2 linked regions of the Cytobacillus sp. IB215665 genome follow. The protein of the gene in region 1 interacts with the protein of each later gene in a pairwise test. Links are inferred from orthologs where the notes say so. Each region holds a gene or a part of one and is shown on either strand. Other genes may lie near its edges.

The links.
Region 2: the proteins of SLH52_RS01130 (region 1) and recA interact in binary tests that used the Bacillus subtilis proteins (3 or more experiments, as listed by UniProt). The link is inferred for Cytobacillus sp. IB215665 from one-to-one orthologs.

The regions. Positions count from the first base shown.
Region 1 is NZ_JAXBME010000001.1:249,885-261,524, reverse strand. What follows is about bases 8,752-11,640. They hold SLH52_RS01130 (YveK family protein), read right to left. Parts: upstream 10,621-11,640; coding sequence 9,883-10,620; downstream 8,752-9,882. Other genes in these bases: SLH52_RS01135 (CpsD/CapB family tyrosine-protein kinase), read right to left, coding at 9,201-9,893; SLH52_RS01140 (carboxymuconolactone decarboxylase family protein), read left to right, coding at 8,752-9,003. Also shown: SLH52_RS01175 (DEAD/DEAH box helicase), read left to right, coding at 1-2,288; SLH52_RS01170 (hypothetical protein), read right to left, coding at 2,723-2,917; SLH52_RS01165 (VanZ family protein), read right to left, coding at 3,367-3,885; SLH52_RS01160 (hypothetical protein), read right to left, coding at 4,230-4,388; SLH52_RS01155 (GNAT family N-acetyltransferase), read left to right, coding at 5,211-5,645; SLH52_RS01150 (methyl-accepting chemotaxis protein), read left to right, coding at 5,958-7,223; SLH52_RS01145 (NAD-dependent epimerase), read right to left, coding at 7,409-8,419; more of SLH52_RS01140, read left to right, coding at 8,638-8,751. UniProt on the Bacillus subtilis protein: Required for YwqD kinase activity. May bring YwqD and its substrates into contact. Probably involved in the regulation of capsular polysaccharide biosynthesis.
Region 2 is NZ_JAXBME010000004.1:379,548-391,175, forward strand. Bases 4,271-7,147 are described here. They hold recA (recombinase RecA), read left to right. Parts: upstream 4,271-5,127; coding sequence 5,128-6,168; downstream 6,169-7,147. Other genes in these bases: SLH52_RS08130 (competence/damage-inducible protein A), read left to right, coding at 4,271-4,798; rny (ribonuclease Y), read left to right, coding at 6,928-7,147. In the rest of the region: ymfI (elongation factor P 5-aminopentanone reductase), read left to right, coding at 1-84; SLH52_RS08110 (DUF3243 domain-containing protein), read left to right, coding at 288-548; SLH52_RS08115 (DUF3388 domain-containing protein), read left to right, coding at 1,053-1,844; SLH52_RS08120 (helix-turn-helix domain-containing protein), read left to right, coding at 1,865-2,758; pgsA (CDP-diacylglycerol--glycerol-3-phosphate 3-phosphatidyltransferase), read left to right, coding at 2,838-3,416; more of SLH52_RS08130, read left to right, coding at 3,560-4,270; more of rny, read left to right, coding at 7,148-8,499; SLH52_RS08145 (TIGR00282 family metallophosphoesterase), read left to right, coding at 8,577-9,371; stage V sporulation protein SpoVS, read left to right, coding at 10,003-10,263; SLH52_RS08155 (dipeptidase), read left to right, coding at 10,550-11,473. UniProt on the Bacillus subtilis protein: Multifunctional protein involved in homologous recombination, DNA repair and competence.

The sequences.
Region 1 (11,640 bases):
AAAGCCTTCAGCCTAATGGGATCGACCCTAAGCATGATCAAAATCACCCTCAGACGATCATCTTTAGTGAAGATGACTGGTTAGAAAAAATCGGTTGGAAATTAGATACAACGCCCTTTACTGTTGGGTTACGGCTTGATGAACCAGAACATGATGATGGAATCTGGCAGTTAGAAACGTTTTTGCGCTCAAAGGACAATAAAGACGAGCTCGTAATTTTGAATGAAGATCAACTGCCAACCGAATGGAAGCCAAATATTGATCGCATAGAAAGAGAACAAACATTGTGGGGGAAACTTATTCCTTGGCTACAAACAGAAAGAGGATTGTTGGAAAAGCTAACAGAGCAGCACGCATGGGAATTTTTAACCGAAGCCAGTGAAACATTGCTCTCAGCAGGTGTAGAAATTTTGCTGCCATCATGGTGGCAAGCATTAAAGGATACGAACCTATCGATGAAAGCGAAGGTTAAATCGACATCATCCAACGGTAGAAAATCTTTTGTCGGCTTAACACAGCTGATAGATTTTGATTGGCGATTTTCGACAAATGGTATCGATTTATCGGAAGACGAATTTTTGACACTCGTCGACCAGAAACGACGCCTTGTCAACATACGGGGGAAATGGGTAAAGCTTGATCCAGAATTTATTAGGAGAGTACAAAGCGTTCTTGAGAAAGCAAACGAAGAAGGCTTGCATTTTCGTGACATTCTTGAACAAGAGCTATTACGAGATGAGTTAACGGACGGTCAATCCGCAGATGACAGACCATTCGCAATGATCCAAATTGAATTGAATCGTCATTTAAAAAGTATGTTAAAGCAGCTAAATGAAATTAAAGAAATTCCTTCAGCAACAATTCCAGCTACATTTTGTGGTGAGCTGCGTCCTTATCAGCAGCAAGGTGTTGATTGGCTGTTATTTTTACGTAAATTTGGCTTTGGTGCATGTTTAGCTGATGATATGGGACTCGGCAAAACGATTCAAATGATTGCCTATTTGTTAAAGGTTAAAGAGGAAGAAAACAACCATAGGCCATCTTTATTAATTTGTCCAACTTCCGTTTTAGGAAACTGGCAAAAAGAACTTGAAAAGTTCGCACCTTCGTTACGTATTCATTTGCATTATGGTTCTCACCGTGCAAAAGGTGACAAGTTTGAGCCTACTGTTCACAATGCCGATGTTGTGATCACTTCATATGGATTGTCACACCTTGATTTCGAAGATCTTTCAAGTGTACAGTGGGGAACGGTTTGCATTGATGAAGCACAAAATATTAAAAATGCGGACACGAAACAGTCTAAAGCGATACGCCAATTAGTAGGTGAACACCATATTGCGTTAACGGGTACACCGATGGAAAATCGACTATCGGAATTATGGTCAATATTTGATTTTAGTAACCCAGGTTATTTAGGGAGCCTAGGTAAGTTCCAAAAAGACTATGTGAACCCGATTGAAAAGGATCAATCTGAGCAACGAATCAATAAGCTGCAAAAATTAATTCGGCCCTTCTTATTACGCCGCACAAAAACCGATAAAGATGTAGCACTGAATTTACCTGATAAACAGGAGCAGAAGGAATATTGCCCGCTTACTGTTGAGCAAGCATCATTATATGAACAGCTCGTTCAAGACACACTTACAAAGATTGAGCAAGAAACAGGGATCAAACGCAAAGGCTTAATATTAACGATGCTCAGTAAATTGAAACAGCTATGTAATCACCCTGCTCTCTATTTAAAAGAGGAGCAACCGCTTGATGTACTGAATCGATCTACAAAGCTTGGTAAGCTACGAGAGCTTATCGACAATATTCGTGAAAGTGATGAAAGTTGTCTCATTTTCACACAATATATTGGTATGGGTAATATGATCAAAAAATTGTTAGAAGATGAGCTCGGCGAAGAAATATTATTCTTGAACGGTAGCTTAGCTAAAACGAAGCGTGATCAAATGATCGCACGCTTTCAAAACAAAGAAGTAAACATTATGATTTTATCATTAAAAGCTGGTGGAACCGGCTTAAACTTAACTGCTGCTAATCACGTCATTCATTTTGACCGTTGGTGGAATCCTGCGGTAGAAAATCAAGCAACTGATCGGGCACACCGAATAGGGCAAAAACGTTTCGTGCACGTCCATAAATTTATATCGACTGGCACGCTTGAAGAAAAAATTGACCAAATGCTTGAACAAAAGCAAGCACTAAACGATCAAATTATTCAAACTGAAGCATGGATTACAGAACTATCTACAGAGGAGCTGCAAAATTTGCTGCTGTAAGTTAGTGAACTGTATTCACTCAACCATCTAATATTTGTTAACCAGCTATAAAGTTGCTTCACCTAATGAGCTATTGTAGATATAGGGGCGACCAGTTTACCATTGGCTGCTCCTTATAAATAGCTCCCCTACTAAGGTATAGGGGACCTCATCTGATAGCTGACTTAAACATTAATCAAGGAGGTAGGAAGATTGGAAAAGCCCAAACGAACAAGAGGAAGAAAGAAAACTAAAGTAAACCCAAAACACGAGGGAAAAGCTGAACAGTGGCAGCAATTATTACAATTAGTGGAGAAGAAACTAAAGAAGTGAAATCTGATAGGAAAGAAAAGCGATGACTAAATATTTGCCTTACATAAACCTTATCATCGGTACGAGAGTTAATTGACAATCTACAAGTCTATCTTTTATTCGTTTCTATTTCTTAAACTTATTCAATGACGACCATTCACCTTTTTGAATTGCATTAACAAGAATATTGAACAACATATTGCTACTATCCCGAAGAACCCCACAATATAATCAAGTATTCCTTGAGGTTGAAAAAAACGGCTTGTATTCCCGATACCAATAAACAATAATGAAATTCCAGTAAATAGATAAAATGCTGGTGGCATATGCTTGTCCAAGCACTCACCCTCTTTCTGTTAACGAATTATTAATACAATGCTAGATTTTTCATGGTTATGTCCCTACAATTATGGATCTATCCATTGACCAACCGTTTGATGCATAACTTTATATTGCAAAGGGCTTTCAAAAATAGTAACTCTTTTTTCTATATTGGATTTTCTATAGCCCATGTCCCCTATCTTACCTTCCTGAATGGTGTGCGCCCATCAATCCGAATTATCTCGCTTTGTTTTTATAAGTTATTGTCATATCAACATAGTTTACGAAAAGAGCATAAGGAAAAGACAACTTCTTACACCGTAAAATATAACCATAGAGACTTAATAGTACCATTTTAACATGACATCTTTAATGAACCGCATAATTAAAACGATTCAATCAAATGATGAATCGTTTGCTACTTTCCCTTTGTACATCATCTAAAAAGCCTAGAACAGAACGATAATTATTTCTTGAAGACATAGAAGCCAGTTATTTTCACAGATTTTCTGAAAAATACTGCAGCTATGACGATTCCTACTAAACCACCAAAGCTATCTAAAAGGACATCAGCTATAAGCGCGGAACGACTGCCTGTAAACATTTGGTGAATTTCATCGCTTGCAGCATAAATAATGATAAATGACATTGCATAGACCATGCATTTCCATTTATTTCGGAAAATCATCGCTAGAGCATTGAATGTTAAAAAGCCTAATAAAAAATAAATAAAAAAGTGAGCACCTTTACGGATGAAAAACTCAAGAAATGAATAAGGTCCCTTATTTGCAACACTGATTTCTGACCCACTATAAGTAAATTGTATATGTGAAAAATGATCGATAATCCATTGCTTGTCGATATATTTTGCTAGTTGTGGTCTTAAGTCTTGCTGTGAATATGGTTGTGATGAAAAGTAAAAAATGACAGCGGCACAACTAATAACAGACAGCCAAATGAGTATAAGTACAGCTTTTTGTTTCATTCATAATCCCCTTCTATATGCATATCCTAAAAAAGGTTGGTAACAAGTGTTGGAAACAACCGACAGAGGAATTGCTGACCCCATACATGCGTGGGATTTCCACCATCCACCTTTGCTATTTACAGTTGCCCTTACCTTAGTTCATTGAACTTCCTTCCCCTGAACTTTCCCATCCTTCATTAATAGTTATTCAAATACCATTTATAGCCAAAATATTGAAAAATTATATCTTTCTTCATTATACTCATTTCACTAGGTCCTATGACACCGTATAGTCATAACGTGTTCTTGACAGTTTAACGAGCGAGATAAGCTATTCCCGCCTTTAAATTCGATGGGAGTTCTTATTTTACACCTTCTCCTGTTATTTTTGCTGATAATTTACTTACTAATTCTTTCGCTGTTATCGTTTCAGAGCTGTTACCTTGTTGGTGTGCATACTTTAATATGTCTAGAAATTGTTGTGTAGAAATGATCGGTTTTATTCCTTCTGTTTTCAACATGATACACCTTCCATAAGTCTTATTTCCAAATCATCATTTAAGCATTGATTACAGTTAGCAGAGCAGCTCTCCATGGATGGCTAGCCAATGCGAAGCCTTTTCTTTCTAGTGTATTCAACAACTAATAGGGAAGCCACCATTGCTTCTTTAAAATGCTGACTGTTGAGTAAAACTGACAACTATATAATTAATGGCTGTTTTCGCATTGATTGTTGCTTTTCGTTCTAAGGTATAAGTACGTATATATGTAACATTCGTGGCATCTTTTCTTCTGTACAAAGATGGCTAACATATAAAATCACTTTTTATGGTACTAATTTGATAATAATAGCAACAGAGTTTACGAAAAGAGCCTTAATTTAGGAACTATGGCAACAAAGTTTATGAAAATAGCCCTTGCCAAAAAATATAGTTGAATACAAATTAGCTTTCGAGCTATCTAATGTTAACAGCGATGACAATCACAAGAAATCTTCACTAACTGCCCCATTCATTAAGGGTGATTGTTATTTTTCGAACGAAGGAAGAATACGTATACAACTAGTATTCGTGACACCCCTTCTTCAATAGAATTATGACAGCTTCATAAACTAAACCCTACTTATCTTGCTGTCATTGTTGTCGTGATAGCCACATTGTCCCTCTTAACCCTTTCTATCTTTATATACTATTACTCTATCAAATTCAAATAATAACCAGTGTATTCACAAAAAATACCATTTTTATACTAACATGATTTCTGGCGTTTTTAGGGCCCTGACATGCACTTTCAAATTTACGGTGAATATACAGTAAATAACTTAAGGTGCGAGGAGAGTCAAAATGAAAATAGTGAAAGCGTCAAATAGTGATGTGCAAACAATATTTCGGTATGCGAAGAAAGTAGCTGTCGAAAGCACGATGGGCTACGCAAAAGGGCATGAACAGCATGCAGTGAATGGCATCAAAATGGCCCTAAGTAATGGCTATTATTTAGTTGCAAAGGAAGATCAAAAACTATTAGGCTGGGTACTCGTTACAGGGACGATAGATTCGATTAAAAATACGTATATAGGCTATATTGCAGACTTATATGTGCTTGAAGAACATCGCAAAAAAGGTATCGGTAATAAATTATTACAAGCTGGCTTAAATAAATGTAAACAACATGGTTATAAATACGTTCAACTAAATGTTTTTGCTAATAACCCCGCTAAAAACCTTTATGAGGAGTTTGGTTTTGAAGATCTCGTTCACACAATGCAAATCAAGCTTTGATAAAGGTTCTAACTTTAAGTATAAAATATGATATTTTAGATGCCTCAGACATTGGCAATATTGGTGTTTAGCCCTTTTTACGAAAGCAACAAATAATGTGAAAACATTCTTTATACAGAAGTCTTATACTCCTATAGAAAACCGCCTCCTTTCTATGTATTGAATTGATGTTTTACGTGCTAAATATATCAATGAGCATACGACTATCCTCCTTGATCTATCTGTTCAAATATTCAATCAATTCATGACAAAACAAACAAATATTAGTATAATATGTAAAAAATATATATATTTTTGAGAGGAGAACAGCGTATGTCCAGTCCTGTTTCACTTGCAAGGTACTTAATTCGGACCATTTTGTTTGCTGCAATCGGTACTTCAATATTAGGTATATCATTAAGTTACATGATGGGCTTAGAACGTACCCTTTTTGTTACTAATGTAGTTGGTGTTATCATTGGAGGTGCAATCATCGGTTCACTCATTAGCTTTTTAAATTACCAAAAGTTTTTCCGTCCAATGACAATGATCATTAAACATACGAATCGGCTTGCAGAAGGTGACTTAACATCACGTCTAGATGAAAGCCGAACCGGAAGCTTAAAGCCAATCGCCCTATCTATAAACGAAATGAGTGATGAATGGCACCAGCTTATTAAAAAAGTCTATGATGTATCAATTCAAGTATCAGAGCGTTCAAATGAACTGTCTTCAAGCACCGAAATGAATAACAAAGCAACTGAACAACTCGCTCTCGCTCTTCAAGGCGTCGCATCAGGAACAGAAAATCAACTATCAAAAACAGCCTCTACATCACAATTCATGTCAGACGTTTCATCAGGCATTAACCAAGTTGCTTCATCTATCCAGTCAGTAGCGAGTTTAACAGAAACTACTAGCAAACAAGCAAACATAGGAACTGATGCTGTCACAAAAACAGCAGCACAAATGACTCAAATCCAACAGCAAGCAGTTTTCGCTTCAGAAATTGTTAACAAATTCGGGGAAAAATCAAAAGCGATTGGCAAGATCGTTACACTCATTACTGAAATTGCTGAACAAACAAACTTATTAGCATTAAATGCAGCTATAGAAGCAGCAAGGGCTGGTGAGCATGGGAAAGGATTTGCTGTTGTAGCAGATGAGGTGAGAAAGTTAGCTGAACAATCTGGAAGTGCTACAGAAGACATTCGAAAGCTTATTGAAGAAATTCAATCAGAAGCAGATAAAGCAGTGCAATCTATGATTGTAGGCAAGACAGATGTTACGGACGGTCTTTCCTTAATTAACCAAACTGGACAAGCTTTCAAAGAGATCACCAAAATGATTGAAGAAATAGCTACACAATCAAAAGAGGTATCAACAACCGTTGAGCATGTAAATGCAAGCGCTAACAATATTGTGATAGCTTCGGAAGAAATTGTTAACATCACGGAGCAATCTTCAGCAAATACACAAAACGTCGCTGCACTTACAGAGGAACAAAGCGCAACGATGGAAGACATCTCTCATGCGACAGTAGTTCTTGCAAATACCGCAGCAGAATTACAGGGGATGGTTGGGCGTTTTAAAGTGTAATTTCTATTCGGTTTCACTAAAAATGGACAGTTTGATGGGTTTTATGAGAGCTCAACCATTGTAAAAGTAGCAAAGATGCAATGAACGTTAGATATACGTGCCTAAAACGAAAAGCAACAATCAAATGGACATGCAAGAAATGAGCAATCAGGTGGAGTATATGCTTCACCTGATGTCCAAATGCCTTAATCTTTATTTGTATATGTTAAATACCAATCAATGAACTTACTTACTCCATCTTTAAGCGATGTTTGTGGTTTAAAGTCGATCTCATTTATTAAATCCTCTACATCCGCATATGTTTCTACAACATCCCCTGATTGAAGAGGCAAAAAATTCTTTTTTGCTGTCATACCTAACTTTTGTTCAATAGCTTGAATAAAATCAGTCAATTTGATCGGGTTATTATTGCCAATATTAAATACTTTGTATGGTACGTAGCTCGTTCCAGGATCAGGATTGTTTCCAGACCAATGTTCATTTGGCTCGGGTATTTTATGTAATAATTTACTTATGCTTTCAACAATATCATCAATATATGTAAAGTCTCGCTTCATGTTCCCTTTATTATAAACATCAATAGGTTCACCATTCAAAATTGCTTCAGTAAATAAAAATGGTGCCATATCAGGACGACCCCACGGACCATAAACAGTGAAGAATCGTAAACCTGTTGTCGGAAGGTTGTATAGGTGGCTATACGTATGTGCCATTAACTCATTAGCTTTTTTTGTTGCTGCATATAAACTTACAGGGTGATCGACATTATCGTGCACAGAAAATGGTTGCTTCGTATTTGCGCCATAAACTGAGCTTGACGAAGCATAAATTAGCTGTTCTATACCATGATGGCGGCATGCTTCTAGGATATTAACGAATCCAACGACGTTAGAGTTAATATAGGCATGAGGGTTTTCTAAGCTATACCGCACACCTGGTTGAGCAGCTAGATGAATGACTACAGTTGGCTGATATTCATGAAACACATTCATAATCGCATGTTCGTCAGTAATGCTGCACTTCTTAAACATGAAATTTTTATGTTCCAAAAATTTTAATCTATCTTTTTTTAACGAAACATTGTAGTAATCGTTTAAATTATCTACCCCAACAACATCATAGCCTTCTTGTAATAACCTTCTTGATACATGTGCTCCTATAAAGCCAGCAGCTCCAGTTACTAGAATAGTTTTCAATCATCTCACCCTCCTTTCATACCACTCACCATAAGGATCGTAAATGGATGTACAATAAAACCTAGTTCGTTCAAAGGTCTAAGCTCTTTATATTAGATATTCTATTTTAAACCAACCTTAACTAAAAAGAAAATTGTCATCTTCTTTCGTTTAATTACTTATCAATTAGCTTATAATAACTTTTGACCTTTGCAAATTAGAAATGGAGTTGATAAGGAATGGAGTTTGAAGCTAGAAATTCAACGGAAGCATCACTTCATCATTATAAGGCTGGACTCGGTTTATTTAGTGAAAAGATGCCCAATTTAGCTAAAGAGTATATTTCTTTTACTGAAGAATGTTTTAAGGAAGGCAGCTTATCACAGAAGGAAAAGCAATTGATTGCATTAGGTATTAGTTTATATGCTCAAGATGAATATTGCATTATATACCATATAAAAGGGTGTTTGGATCAAGGGTGCTCTGAACAAGAAATACTAGAAGCTTGTGGAGTAACTGCAGCGTTTGGAGGAGGAGCTTCAATGAGTCAGGCTGTCACCCTTGTCCAAGAGTGTATACAGGAGTTAAATCAATTGGAACATTAATATACACTAAAAAAGGCACAGTTAATAGATTGTGCCTTTTTCAAATTATATGAAATAATCATTTATTTGCTATATTTTCCCTTTTTAACTTAGACTACTTTCAATTAAATAGGTAAAAGATGGAGCTCGGATATATCTTGTCCATTTTTTATAAAAACAGAAACAATTTTATTTATACACCCATGAGGAATTCGATGTTATTTAACATAATGAAAGTCCTTATTTTTAGATGCTACCTTTTGATTTAGTACTGCTCCTAAAATATTTGCATTCGTTTGCTCCAGTAATTCTTTAGCTTTTTTCACTTGTTTTTTATCTGTTTTCCCGCTTTTTACTACAAGAAGAACACCACCACATAAATTAGAAACAATTTGTGCATCGGTAACTGCTAAAACAGGAGGAGTATCTAACAAAACCAGATCAAATTTTTGGATTGCTTCTTCCATAAAATCATTCATCCGCTTTGAGCTAAGTAGTTCAGCAGGATTATTTGGGACTGGGCCACACGGAACGATAGATAAATGATCAATGTCAGTATTGTAGATGATGTCCTCTATAGAAGAATAAAATCCAGCTAAATAATTTGTTAGTCCATTCACTTGAGAGATTCTAAATATATTGTGCAATGTTGGTTTTCGAAGATCAGCATCAACAATTAATATACGTTTTCCTTGTTGTGCAAATGAGATTGATAAATTAGTAATAGTAGTAGACTTTCCTTCATTAGGTATCGAAGATGTAACAACGATCGATTGCTTAGCGTGAGTATTCATACTAAATTGTATGTTTGTCCGTATAGATCGATACTGTTCGGATACGATTGTTTTTGGCTTCAAATAAGCCTCCATACCTCGCAATCTACTTTTTGCTTTTCCTTTTTCAGACCTCAAGGTTATTAACTCCCCTTTCTTGTTGAACTTCCAGTTTTACTAGAGCTTTCTTGACTTTTACCTTTTTTATTTTATTCACAGTACCTAATATATTCATGTTTAAATTATCAATATCTTGTTCAGATTTAACAGAGTTATCAAGAAACTCTATTAAAAAAATGAGTACTAGTGAAACTAAAATAGAAGCTACAGCGGAGAGTGCAATAATAAGATATGGTTTAGGTTTAATGGGATTGCTTGAAGTCTTTGCTTCAGCTAAGATTGTTACATTGTTTACATTCATTAACTCGTAAATATCTTCTTTGAAAACTTGTACAATGGTATTTGTAATTTGAGCAGCCATTTCATTATCCTCATTAGTCACTTCTATTGAAAAGACTTGTGATTGACTTTCTGTTTGAATTGTAATCGACTTATTTAAACTTGAAATAGAGTCACTTAATTCTAGTTCCTCCACTACTTGTTCTAAAATAAACGGACTTTTTATAATTTCGCTATAAGTATTTATTAACTCTATGCTGAGTCGTATGTCATTTGAACTGAATGGCTGTACTTGAGAATTAGTTGGTGAAACTAGTATTTGTGCAGATGATTTATAGGTAGGAGTGAGAACATAAAAACTGATTAATCCACTAATAACAATGGCTACTATCATCATGAAGATTACAATCCATATTTTTTTAATAACGATATAAAGTATTTGTTTAAAATCGATTTCTGCTTCCATCTCTTCCTCCAATAATATATTTACTTGAATTTTTTTCATCACTATTGCTAATAACTTGTACAATTTATAAACTAGTAAACTATTAAAAATCCTTTCTCGAATAAATGATCTCGTACTCTACCACTCATGACCGTACCTTAGCTAGCTATGCTAATTGCTCTTTTTTTAAAACTATGTTGCTATCTTCCCTAAACTAGAAGGTATAGCTATCGTTTTATTCACCCATCTATGCAAAAACAGCCTTTGTTAAAAAATACATCTCCAAACCTTAATTAATTACACATCACTTTACTTGTAACAATCGAAAATCTCCAACAATTAACAGTCTGTCTCTACCTCGGTGAAACCTTGTACATGTACGTACTAAAGAAACTATTACTTTTTTACTGTTATCATATTTTTTCGTACTGGCATAACACATTTACAATGAATGTTCATGACACCTTGTCCTCTTTAAAACTATTACTTACATACCTTTTAGTTCTAATGAAGTAGCCAAAGCCAAAAACTTATGAACTGTATTTTTTACAAAAGCACTGTTGTTTTCCATGTATTTGTTAATATTAGATTCTATGTTCATAACTAATAAATATTCCTACTATCTCTATTTTCACTTTGATTGTTTTTATACTACATATATATTTATCGATTTAACTAGAGTGCGTGGGCACTTTTGCTACTTTACAATAGAATTCACATAAAACCTTCTCTACTATATCGATTAGTAAAATAGAAATTAATGGAATTACAAGTATTTTAACCTACACATTAATACTAGAAAATACGTTTAGAATAAATCCTCTTATTAGTAACCTTCCACATAAACTCTTCTATCTAAGCTATTTTATTAAAAATGAACAATTTGACGAGTATTATATAAGTAGAAAAGATGCCACGAACGCTAGATGTATACGTGCTTATATCTTTGAACGGGAAGCAACAATTAATGCGAAAACCGCCATCTAAAAGAAATCAATAATTGGCTCCTATGTTGGACATTAAAGGCTTTTCAACGACGTG
Region 2 (11,628 bases), on another replicon or contig:
GATACCGCATTATTTCTAATTTCAAAGAAAGCTTCGTATATCACTGGTCAAATTTTGTCTGTAAATGGTGGGTGGCATTGTTAATATCATTGCTACACATATAGTAATCTATATGTGTAGCTTTTTTTGTACAGCTTTTTTCATAGCTGCTTTATTGGCTAAAAAGTTGCAACAAAGCTATGGAGAAGAGACCTTGCATAAAGTTCACTTAAATGTCATAGCGAGTTTGTATAAATTTTTCCCATTGAAACAAACTATACATGACTAAACATGAAGGAGGCTTTTGTATGTCTGTGCTAGATAATTTTGAACAATGGAAGGACTTTTTAGCAGATCGACTTCATCAAGCACAAGAAAGTGGCATGAATCAAAACACGGTATCGGATATTGCTTATCAAATTGGCGATTATTTATCCAACCAAGTAGAACCGAAAAATGCTCAAGAAAAAGTACTAGCTGATTTATGGCACGTAGCATCGAATGAGGAACAGCATGCGATTGCGAATATGATGGTCAAGTTAGTTGAAGATGATGGGGGTAATCATTAAAGAGGGGGAACTCCTCTCTTTTTTGATTTGATTGTAACATTGGAAGGGTAAAACCGCTTCTTAGCTATTCTAGATGATGGTTCTGATTTTGTAAAAGAGGTTGACAATGATATATACTTTTCACTAATGAGTAACCTGCTACATATATCCTCAACAAAATTGTAAACAGGACCATTTATTAATAAATGGCTGTTTTATCAGAGAATGTTGTTTGTTAAAGAAATAAACATTCCCCAATAAACATACATGGAATTATTTATTCTGTAAAATTATGGAAAGCATATAAAACAAGTTCTTGCGCTTATTATATGATATCAACCGTTACAAAGTTTTAAAAAGGAAAAGAGCCTGAATGATACAATAATTAGTATAAAAAGTAATTAATTATCATTGGGTATAGAATGCCCCTTTTATATTACATATAAATCATTTATTATAGTCTTATAGACTTATGTGTGATACGTAACTTAATATTTTTTTATAGTGCTGCATAGGGGGATTTGCATGCAAAAAAAAGAATGGTATTTAGAATACGAAATTCATAAAAATAGACCTGGCTTACTCGGGGATGTGTCATCTTTATTAGGGATGTTATCTATTAACATCGTTACAATCAATGGTGTTAAGGACCATCGACGTGGGTTATTATTGAGATGTGATCGGAATGAACAAATAGAGCGTCTTGCATCAATTTTACAAACTATGGATAATATAACAGTGACAAAAATACGTGAACCGAAGCTAAGAGATCGTTTAGCTGTTAGACATGGACGTTATATTCAAAGGGATGAGGACGATAAAAAAACATTTCGATTTGTCAGAGATGAGCTCGGCGTATTAGTTGATTTTATGGCAGAATTGTATAAACAAGAAGGTCATAAATTAATCGGTATACGTGGTATGCCAAGGGTTGGCAAAACTGAATCGGTCGTAGCAGCGAGCGTATGTGCAAATAAGCGATGGTTATTTGTCTCTTCAACATTGCTTAAGCAAACGGTCAGAAGTCAGCTCATTGAGGACGAATATAACGAAAATAATCTATTTATCATTGACGGTATTGTATCAACGAAAAGAGCTTCAGAACGCCATTGGCAGCTAGTTCGTGAAATTATGAGGCTTCCAGCTGTCAAGGTAGTTGAGCATCCGGATATTTTTGTTCGAAATACTGAATATACGATGGACGATTTCGATTATATTATTGAACTACGGAATAATCCTGAAGAGGAAATAACGTATGATCTCGTTGAACAACCACAAATGTTACAAGAATCTAGCTTATCTACATTTGATTTTTAGCAAATTGGAAGGTGTTTTCATTGACAGAACTAGGTAAAAGATTGAAAGAAGCAAGAGAAGAAAAAAATATTAGCATAGACGATTTACAAAAGTTAACGAAGATACAAAAACGTTATCTAATCGGAATTGAAGACGGTAATTATGATCGAATGCCTGGACAATTTTACGTGCGTGCGTTTATCAAATCGTATTGTGAAGCAGTTGAGTTAGATGCTGATGTTATTTTTGAACAATATGAAAATGAACTCCCGAGCTTATCTAATTCAGATTTACCTGGTCAGCTGTCGAGAGTACAGAGTCGTAAACAGATTTCCCCAACAACAACTTCAAAAGTGGCAGATTTGCTACCAAAAGTATTAACAGGAGTTTTTGTTTTCGGTCTTCTTATAGGGATTTACTTCATCGCACTGAATTTTTTAGGTAATTCAGATGGTACTCCAGCGCAGGAAAGTGGAGAAGACCGTGAAATTGTCGTTGAAGATAATTCAGAAGAAAATGATCCAGTTGAAGAGGTGGGCAGCGAGCCTGCAGCAGAAGACACTGATCAAGAAACTGATGTACAGGATGAAGAAGAGGACGAGCCTGAGCAAGCAGTAGAACAGGTGCTAGAATTAGTAAGTGTGCAAGGCGCTAATTCTTCCATGAAGTTATCTAATACAGAAGAATTTAATTTAGAGATTAAATCAACTGGAAATACTTGGATTACTCTTAGGAATGACCAAGGCGAACAGTTTTATTATGACTTCTTAAATGAGGATGACCAACCATTGTCCTTCGATATGAGCAAAGAAAATAAAATATCACTAAAGTCAGGCTATACACCAGTAACAGAAATATATATAAATGGAGAACTGGTAGAGTTTCCAAATGAGGGAGGAACAACCCAAACTATGGAAATCCTCTTCAATAATTAATAAAGTCATCATTTTGATGGCTTTTTTGACTTTTTCTGATATATTATTGTACATGTAAGTTATGAAGGAGGAAGAATTTGTGAATATACCAAATAAGATTACCGTTTCACGTATTTTGTTAATTCCAGTGTTTTTGGTGATTATGCTTGCACCGCTATCCTGGGGACAATTACAAATAGGCGGAGGAGAGATACCTGTTACTCATTTCATTGGTGCTATCATTTTTATTATTGCTTCCACGACTGATTGGATTGACGGATATTATGCAAGGAAATTTAATCTCGTCACCAACTTAGGAAAATTTTTAGACCCTCTAGCTGATAAGCTATTAGTGTCAGCGGCGCTTATAACACTCGTTCAGTTTGAATTGGCACCTGCATGGATGGTCATAGTCATTATAAGTAGAGAATTTGCCGTAACAGGTTTACGACTTGTTCTAGCAGGTGGTGGTGAAGTTGTTGCTGCAAACATGCTTGGCAAGATTAAAACATGGACGCAAATTGTAGCCGTTTCTGCATTGCTATTACATAATATTCCTTTTGAAGCATTGTCGATTCCATTTGCTGATATAGCACTATGGATCGCAGTATTTTTCACAATTTGGTCTGGGTGGGACTATTTTGCGAAAAATAAACATGTATTTGCTAACTCAAAGTAAACCAGCATATTGAGATGATAAGCCGAAGTAGTAAATTTTATGAGGATGAGACGGGTTTCCTTCTCATCCTCATAAAGTTAAAGGAACATAATGTAGCAGTCTTCAACCTGCTATAACACATGCTATTTTTACGGGGGGATGACATGAACGCTGAGATTATAGCAGTTGGATCAGAGTTATTATTAGGACAAATTGCGAATACAAATGCACAATTCCTATCGAAACAATTAGCAGAGCTAGGAATTAATGTTTATTTTCATACTGTAGTTGGTGATAATCAAGATCGGTTAAAAAGGGTCGTTGAAACAGCAAAGCAGCGATCAAAATTGATTATCTTCACTGGAGGGTTAGGCCCAACAAAAGACGATCTAACTAAGGAAACGATGGCATCTATGCTAAAGCAACAGCTAGTCACACATGAACAATCACTTAAAAGAATTGAAGCGTACTATGAAAAAGTAAATCGTAAAATGACAGACAATAACAAAAAGCAAGCTGTTATTCTAGAAAATGCAACGGTATTGCTTAATGACCATGGGATGGCACCGGGAATGGCTATAACGAAGGATCAAGTTACATATATGCTATTGCCAGGCCCTCCAAAGGAAATGCAACCAATGTTTTTGAAATACGGGACAGAATATCTCAATAACCTCTTAGGTGTTCGTGAGAGAATCATATCTCGCGTATTAAGATTCTTTGGAATTGGTGAGTCAAAGTTGGAAACTGAGATTGAAGATTTGATTGATAAGCAAGTGAATCCAACGATTGCTCCGTTAGCATCTGACTTTGAAGTAAAACTTCGATTGACAGCTAAACATTCCTCAGTAGACATAGCTAATGAGCTTCTTAATGATACAGAACAAGAAATACTAAGTCGTGTTGGTCAATATTTTTATGGTTATGAAAACACCTCACTATTAGAACATGCGGTAGCTGTTTTACAAGAAAAAAAAATGACGATATCTAGCGCTGAAAGTTTAACTGGAGGCATGTTCATGAGTGAGTTAATAGCTGTTCCTGGTTCTTCATCTGTAGCTAAAGGTGGAATTGTAGCTTATACGAATGATATGAAGGAAACATTACTCAATGTTAACCGAACGACACTTGTACAGGAAGGTGCCGTCAGTAAAAAATGTGCACAACAAATGGCTGAGCATGTGAGGAAATCATGTAACTCTGACTGTGGAATTAGCTTTACTGGAGTTGCTGGACCACAAAGCGTGGAAGGTAAAGATGTAGGAACGGTCTTTATTGGGCTTTCGATCAATGATCATCCTACAGAAGTCTATTCATTGAAATTGGCTGGTTCTAGACAAATGATTAGAGAAAGAGCTATTAAATATGGATACTATTATTTACTCAAACAATTGAAAAAATAATAAGCTATGGGCTACCCAACTTTTGTAGTTTCTTTGAATTAAAATATACACACGAATATAATTAGTACGATGTGCATCTTTGCTACTATAAACCGATGACTGTTTAGTAAAACGATATCTATACCTGCTATTTAAGTAACTATAAGCAACAAAGTATACGAAAAGAGCCTAAGTTTTAGATCCCCAAATCTACTTTACCCAACAATGTTCTAGTTTGCTGATTGAATTCACTTTTGAATAAAAAAACGAATAGATGTTCGTTTTTTGCTTGGCAAATGTCCAAAAACAAGGTATAGTATAAGTAGTAATGGAGATGAGGAGGAATAAATGTGAGTGATCGTCAAGCTGCATTAGATATGGCGTTAAAGCAAATAGAAAAACAATTTGGTAAAGGATCAATAATGAAGTTAGGTGAGCAGTCGGAACGTCAAATCTCTACCGTTCCTAGTGGTTCATTAGCATTGGATGTTGCACTTGGAGCAGGTGGTTATCCACGTGGTCGTATCATTGAAATATACGGACCTGAAAGCTCTGGTAAAACAACAGTTGCACTTCATGCGATTGCTGAAGTGCAAGAACAAGGCGGTCAAGCTGCATTTATCGATGCTGAGCATGCGTTAGACCCTATTTATGCACAAAAGCTAGGTGTTAACATAGAAGAACTATTGCTATCTCAACCTGATACAGGTGAACAGGCGTTAGAGATTGCTGAAGCACTTGTAAGAAGTGGTGCTGTTGATATTTTAGTCATCGATTCAGTTGCAGCGCTCGTTCCAAAGGCTGAAATTGAAGGGGAGATGGGAGACTCTCATGTTGGCTTACAAGCACGTCTTATGTCTCAAGCCTTACGTAAGCTCTCAGGAGCAATAAATAAATCTAAAACGATTGCTATTTTCATTAACCAAATTCGTGAGAAGGTTGGTGTTATGTTTGGGAATCCGGAAACTACACCTGGTGGTCGTGCGTTAAAGTTTTATTCTTCAGTACGTTTAGAGGTTCGTCGAGCTGAACAACTGAAGCAAGGAAATGATATCGTAGGTAATAAAACGAAATTAAAAGTAGTAAAGAATAAAATAGCACCTCCGTTTAAAATAGCCGAGGTTGATATTATGTACGGTGAAGGAATTTCCAAAGAGGGAGAAATTCTTGATATGGGCTCTGAGCTCGATATTGTCCAGAAGAGCGGATCTTGGTACTCGTTTGAAGGTGAACGTCTAGGGCAAGGGCGAGAAAACGCTAAACAATTCTTAACGGAGAATGCGGACATATCAAAACAAATACACGAACAAATTCGAGAACACTACGGCCTTAACAATACAACAGAGCCGGTGGGCGACGATTCTCAAAGTGAACTCGAATTAAAAGAGTAAACAACATAAGCTCTAAAAGAAGGATACTACATGAAGTATCCTTCTTTTTCATTTACGCTGTTTTCGTATTAATAAAAAAAGCTAAACACAAATATAGCTATCGATCGGCGCATCATTTCTTATCAAAGATTATGAAAGTCATATAAAACTCATCAGTTATTTAAATGTAAGTGAAAAAATACAACAAAGTTTACGAAAAGTGCCTACATTTATCATTAGTTCTATTCAATAGCTTTCAACAACAGGACATAGTATGGTAAATCATCTACCAGTTTATAAGGTGGTAGGACTAAGGTTTGCAGAAAGTCTGTCGCTGTTCAAGTCAAGGTTTGTGCGCTCTCTTCCAATATTAAGGAAAGATGGCAGTGGCAGGCCTTGACAATAAAATTACCCACCTTTACAATTAGTATGTATATTATACATGCTTGTTAATATTACAATTGTTACTATTAAGAATTTTTTCAAACAAAATTGGAGGACAGATAGGAAGAAGGAGCGATCGGTTGGTGTCAGGTGCAAGTGCAATGAAATAGTTGCCACGTACTTATGAAGCACACGATGAAATTACTTGTGTAGGTATTTAACAATAAATTACCAACGATATTGAGTAAATTCACAGTCTTTTTCCAGGCTTATAACAGCCTCTAGTATTGGAACTTGAAAAGCCATTGTGCATGTTGGAATTTATTAAGGGAAAAATTACATGCCGACAGTTTGAATCTAGCAAGAAACAAGTATATAGCAAGAGGAGGTGAAATGATGGACAATCTCAATCCCATTATAATCATCGCCATTTTGCTTGCCATAGTCGGTGCAGTTGTTGTTCTTTATATCTCACTTGTTCGTAAATCTAATGAGGCGAAAATCACAAGCGCAAAAAGCGCTGCTGAACAAATTATTAACGATGCAAATCGAGAGGCTGACGCGCTTAAAAAAGAAGCGCTTCTTGAGGCAAAGGATGAAATCCACAAACTTCGAACAGAAGCAGAAAAAGAAATTCGTGATCGAAGAAGCGAACTAAAAAAACAAGAAAATCGGTTAATGCATAAGGAAGAGAATCTTGATCGTAAGGATGAATCTTTATCTAAGCGAGAGAGTGTGTTAGAAAAAAAGGAGGATTCTCTAGGTCAAAGACAACAGCATATTGAAGAGATGGAAAGCAAAGTGGAAATGATGTTTAACAAACAACGTACAGAGCTTGAACGTATTTCTAGTTTGACACGTGAGGAAGCGAAACAAATCATTCTTAGCAATGTTGAAAAAGAGCTTGCACACGATGTTGCGATTACGATCAAAGAAGCAGAAAGTCGCGCTAAAGAAGAAGCTGATAAAAAGGCAAAAAACATTTTATCATTAGCCATTCAACGTTGTGCGGCTGATCATGTAGCGGAATCTACAGTTTCTGTCGTAAATCTGCCTAATGATGAAATGAAAGGACGTATCATTGGTCGGGAAGGTAGAAATATTCGAACTCTAGAAACGTTAACAGGTATTGATTTGATCATCGATGATACACCTGAAGCAGTGATTTTATCTGGCTTCGATCCGATTCGACGTGAAACGGCTCGCATTGCTTTAGATAAGCTTGTTCAAGATGGACGTATTCATCCTGCTCGTATTGAAGAAATGGTTGAAAAATCGAGAAGAGAAGTGGATGAATATATTCGCGAAATTGGTGAACAAACGACATTTGAAGTAGGTGTACATGGACTCCATCCAGATTTAATCAAAATATTAGGTCGACTTAAGTACCGAACGAGTTATGGTCAAAACGTGTTGAAGCATTCAATGGAAGTCGCATACTTGTCAGGGTTGTTGGCAGCTGAGTTAGGTGAGGATGAGTTACTAGCTCGTCGAGCAGGCTTACTTCATGATATTGGTAAGGCTATAGATCATGAGGTTGAAGGTAGTCATGTTGAAATTGGTGTAGAATTAGCTATGAAATACAAAGAGCATCCAATTGTTATTAATAGTATAGCTTCACACCATGGTGATACAGAGCCTACTTCTATTATTGCAGTATTAGTAGCTGCTGCCGATGCATTATCTGCAGCAAGACCTGGAGCAAGAAGTGAAACACTTGAAAACTATATAAGACGTCTCGAAAAGCTTGAAGAGATTTCTGAATCATTTGATGGTGTTGAGAAATCATTTGCAATTCAGGCTGGGCGTGAAGTTCGAATTATGGTTAAACCAGATTCGATTGATGATCTGGAAGCTCATCGATTAGCTCGTGAGATTAGAAAGAAAATCGAAGATGAGCTCGATTACCCAGGTCACATAAAAGTGACAGTGATTCGGGAAACACGAGCTGTCGAATATGCAAAATAAAGTGGTTTTTACCACTTTATTTTTTTTGTTTTGGCAAAACTGATAATAAATTGTACAAATATAAAGGGGTCGAAAAAATGAAAATTTTATTTATTGGAGATGTAGTTGGCTCACCAGGAAGAGATATGGTTAATGAATATGTTCCTAAATTAAAAAAGAAATACTTTCCTTCAGTTACTATTATTAATGGTGAAAATGCAGCAGGGGGTAAAGGGATAACTGAAAAAATATACCACGGTTTTATTAAGGCTGGAGCACAAGCGGTTACACTTGGTAATCATACGTGGGATAACAGAGATATATTTGAGTTTATTGACTCTGCGAAATACATGATACGCCCTGCAAACTTTCCAGAAGGTGTACCAGGTAAAGGCATCGTTTATATCCCTTGTGAAGGTCGTGAGGTTGCCATTATTAATATACAAGGAAGGACATTTTTAAATCCAAATGACTGCCCATTTACAAAAGCTGATGAATTAATTGAAGAAGCAAGAAAGCGAACTAAAATCATTTTTGTAGATTTTCACGCGGAAGCCACGAGTGAAAAACAAGCAATGGGTTGGTATTTAGATGGAAGGGTATCTGCTGTTGTAGGAACGCATACACATGTGCAAACGGCCGATCATCGCATACTACCTCAAGGTTCTGCATATATAACTGACGTAGGTATGACAGGTCCATATGATGGAATATTAGGTGTTGACAGAGAAGCAGTTTTGAAGCGTTTTTTGACTAATCTCCCTGTTCGGTTCGAAGTAACCGATGGAAGAGCTCAACTTAATGCTGTAGTCATTGATATTGACAACAAAACTGGTAGAGCTAAAGGGATTAACCGTATTATTATTAATGATGATCATCCATACTTTGATTAAATTTTTATCATTAATTGTATAAACTTTGATGTGTATATGTGATTGGAACAGTCTTTAGAGAAGAAAAGATACCCCGTTTGCTAGATCTACATGTGTTTATAACTTGGTACGTAAGCTAAGGCTCTTTTCGTCAACTCTGTCGCTGTTGTTATCAAATTAGTACCATTAAAAGTGGTTATATATGTTAGTCATTGTTGTACAGAAGAAAAGGTGCCACGAAGGCAAGATGTATTCGTACTTATATCTTAGAACGAAAAGCAACAATCAATGCGAAGTCATCCTTTCGTCAATTTTGTTGATTTTTCAAATAGGTAATATGTGATTGTTCGTTCTTACATAAAACAACTGTAATGAAAACGTATTTATTTCTTAAACCGTATATTGATTTTGAATTCGAAAAGGGATTTATCCAGAGTTGTTGATTTGCTAGTCATTTGGCTGTAATAAAAACCTATTTTCCTAACCTTGTTTCTCCAGAAATTAAGATTTTTGTGAATTTTTTGATAAAAGATTAAAAACTTGCAGGAATACTATATGTGACTACTGAATATAGTATCAATGGGCTTATATATATACAAAATGTTCTACTGAACACTTATCATTCACAGTAAAAAACAAGGAGGAACTAGGAATGGAAATATTAAAGGTTTCAGCAAAGTCTAACCCTAATTCTGTGGCTGGTGCACTTGCAGGAGTACTACGAGAAAGAGGGGCAGCAGAGATTCAAGCGATTGGGGCAGGTGCATTAAACCAAGCAGTGAAAGCGGTAGCGATAGCAAGAGGTTTTGTAGCTCCAAGTGGTGTTGATCTCATTTGTATCCCAGCGTTCACGGACATCCAAATTGATGGAGAAGAACGGACGGCAATCAAATTGATTATTGAACCTCGCTAGGTTCATTGTTAGAATTTTACTCTAGAAGTTAGCATAAACCTGTTTGCGAATACTGCAAACAGGTTGTTTTTATACTGTGAAGAAAATACAGTTAGCCACGCTGCTATTCATTGTACAGGTGATACGATCGTAAAGATGGACACATGAGTCCCCATCCTCAGTTGATATGATATACGCAAAGAAGAAAAGATGCCAAGTGGGATTAGTTTATATACATGTAAGATGTTCTTACGAAAACCGTCGATAATGCCGAGAAAACTCTTATGATAAAAGAGGAGGATTAAGAATGAACATTTTTGATGCACATTGCGATGTTTTATTAAAGATGTGGCTCAATCCATCTATTTCATTCGAAAATGACAAGTCATTACATATAACTTACGAGCAAATGGTTGCGACAAAAAGTAAAATACAATGCTTTGCGATTTACATTCCTGAATCTGTCAGTAATATAGATAAATTTGACGTCGCATTAGAAATGATAGATATATTTTATAATCAAATCATCGCTAAATATGATCATATTAAACTAGTTAAAACAAAACAAGATATTAATACCTTAAATAGTAATGAAATTGGTGCTATGTTAACGCTTGAAGGGTGCGATTGTATAGGGTGGAGTATTACTAGGTTAAAAACTCTCCTCCAGCTAGGTGTTTCTTCTGTTGGTTTAACATGGAATTATGGCAATACTGTAGCTGACGGTATTTTAGAAGAGCGAGGAGCTGGTCTTTCATCATTTGGAAAAGAGGTTGTTCAAACATTCAATGACCAAAAAGTATGGACAGATGTCTCTCATTTATCAGAGCAAGGATTTTGGGACGTAATGGCATTAGCGGACTATCCAATTGCATCACATTCGAATTGTTATAAGCTTTGTGACCATCCGCGCAATTTACATAACGATCAAATTACAGCTATGATCGAGAAAGATGGCATGATAGGTGTTACCTTCGTTCCACAGTTTTTATCCGTACACGGTCATGCAGGCATAACAGATATATTGTTACATGTAGAACATTTATGTTCTTTAGGCGGAGCTAAGAACATAGGGTTTGGTTCTGATTTCGATGGCATTTCTACAACAGTAAGAGGTATGGGAAACTTTAAGTGCTATATGCATTTAATTGAAGAATTACATAAATATTATAGCGATGAGTTAGTAAGAAGTTTTTTATATCAAAATTTTGTAGAACATTTACCTGAATAATAAATGATTTTTTAGAAAACAAAAAAATTATTCATATAATCGACAAATTTTATGTTGAAACACTTGCAATTTTTTGATTATAGGTCTAGAATTGTAAGCGTTTAGTACATCCAAACATTTCATAATTGTTATTCATCAAAAACATTTTAGATTGC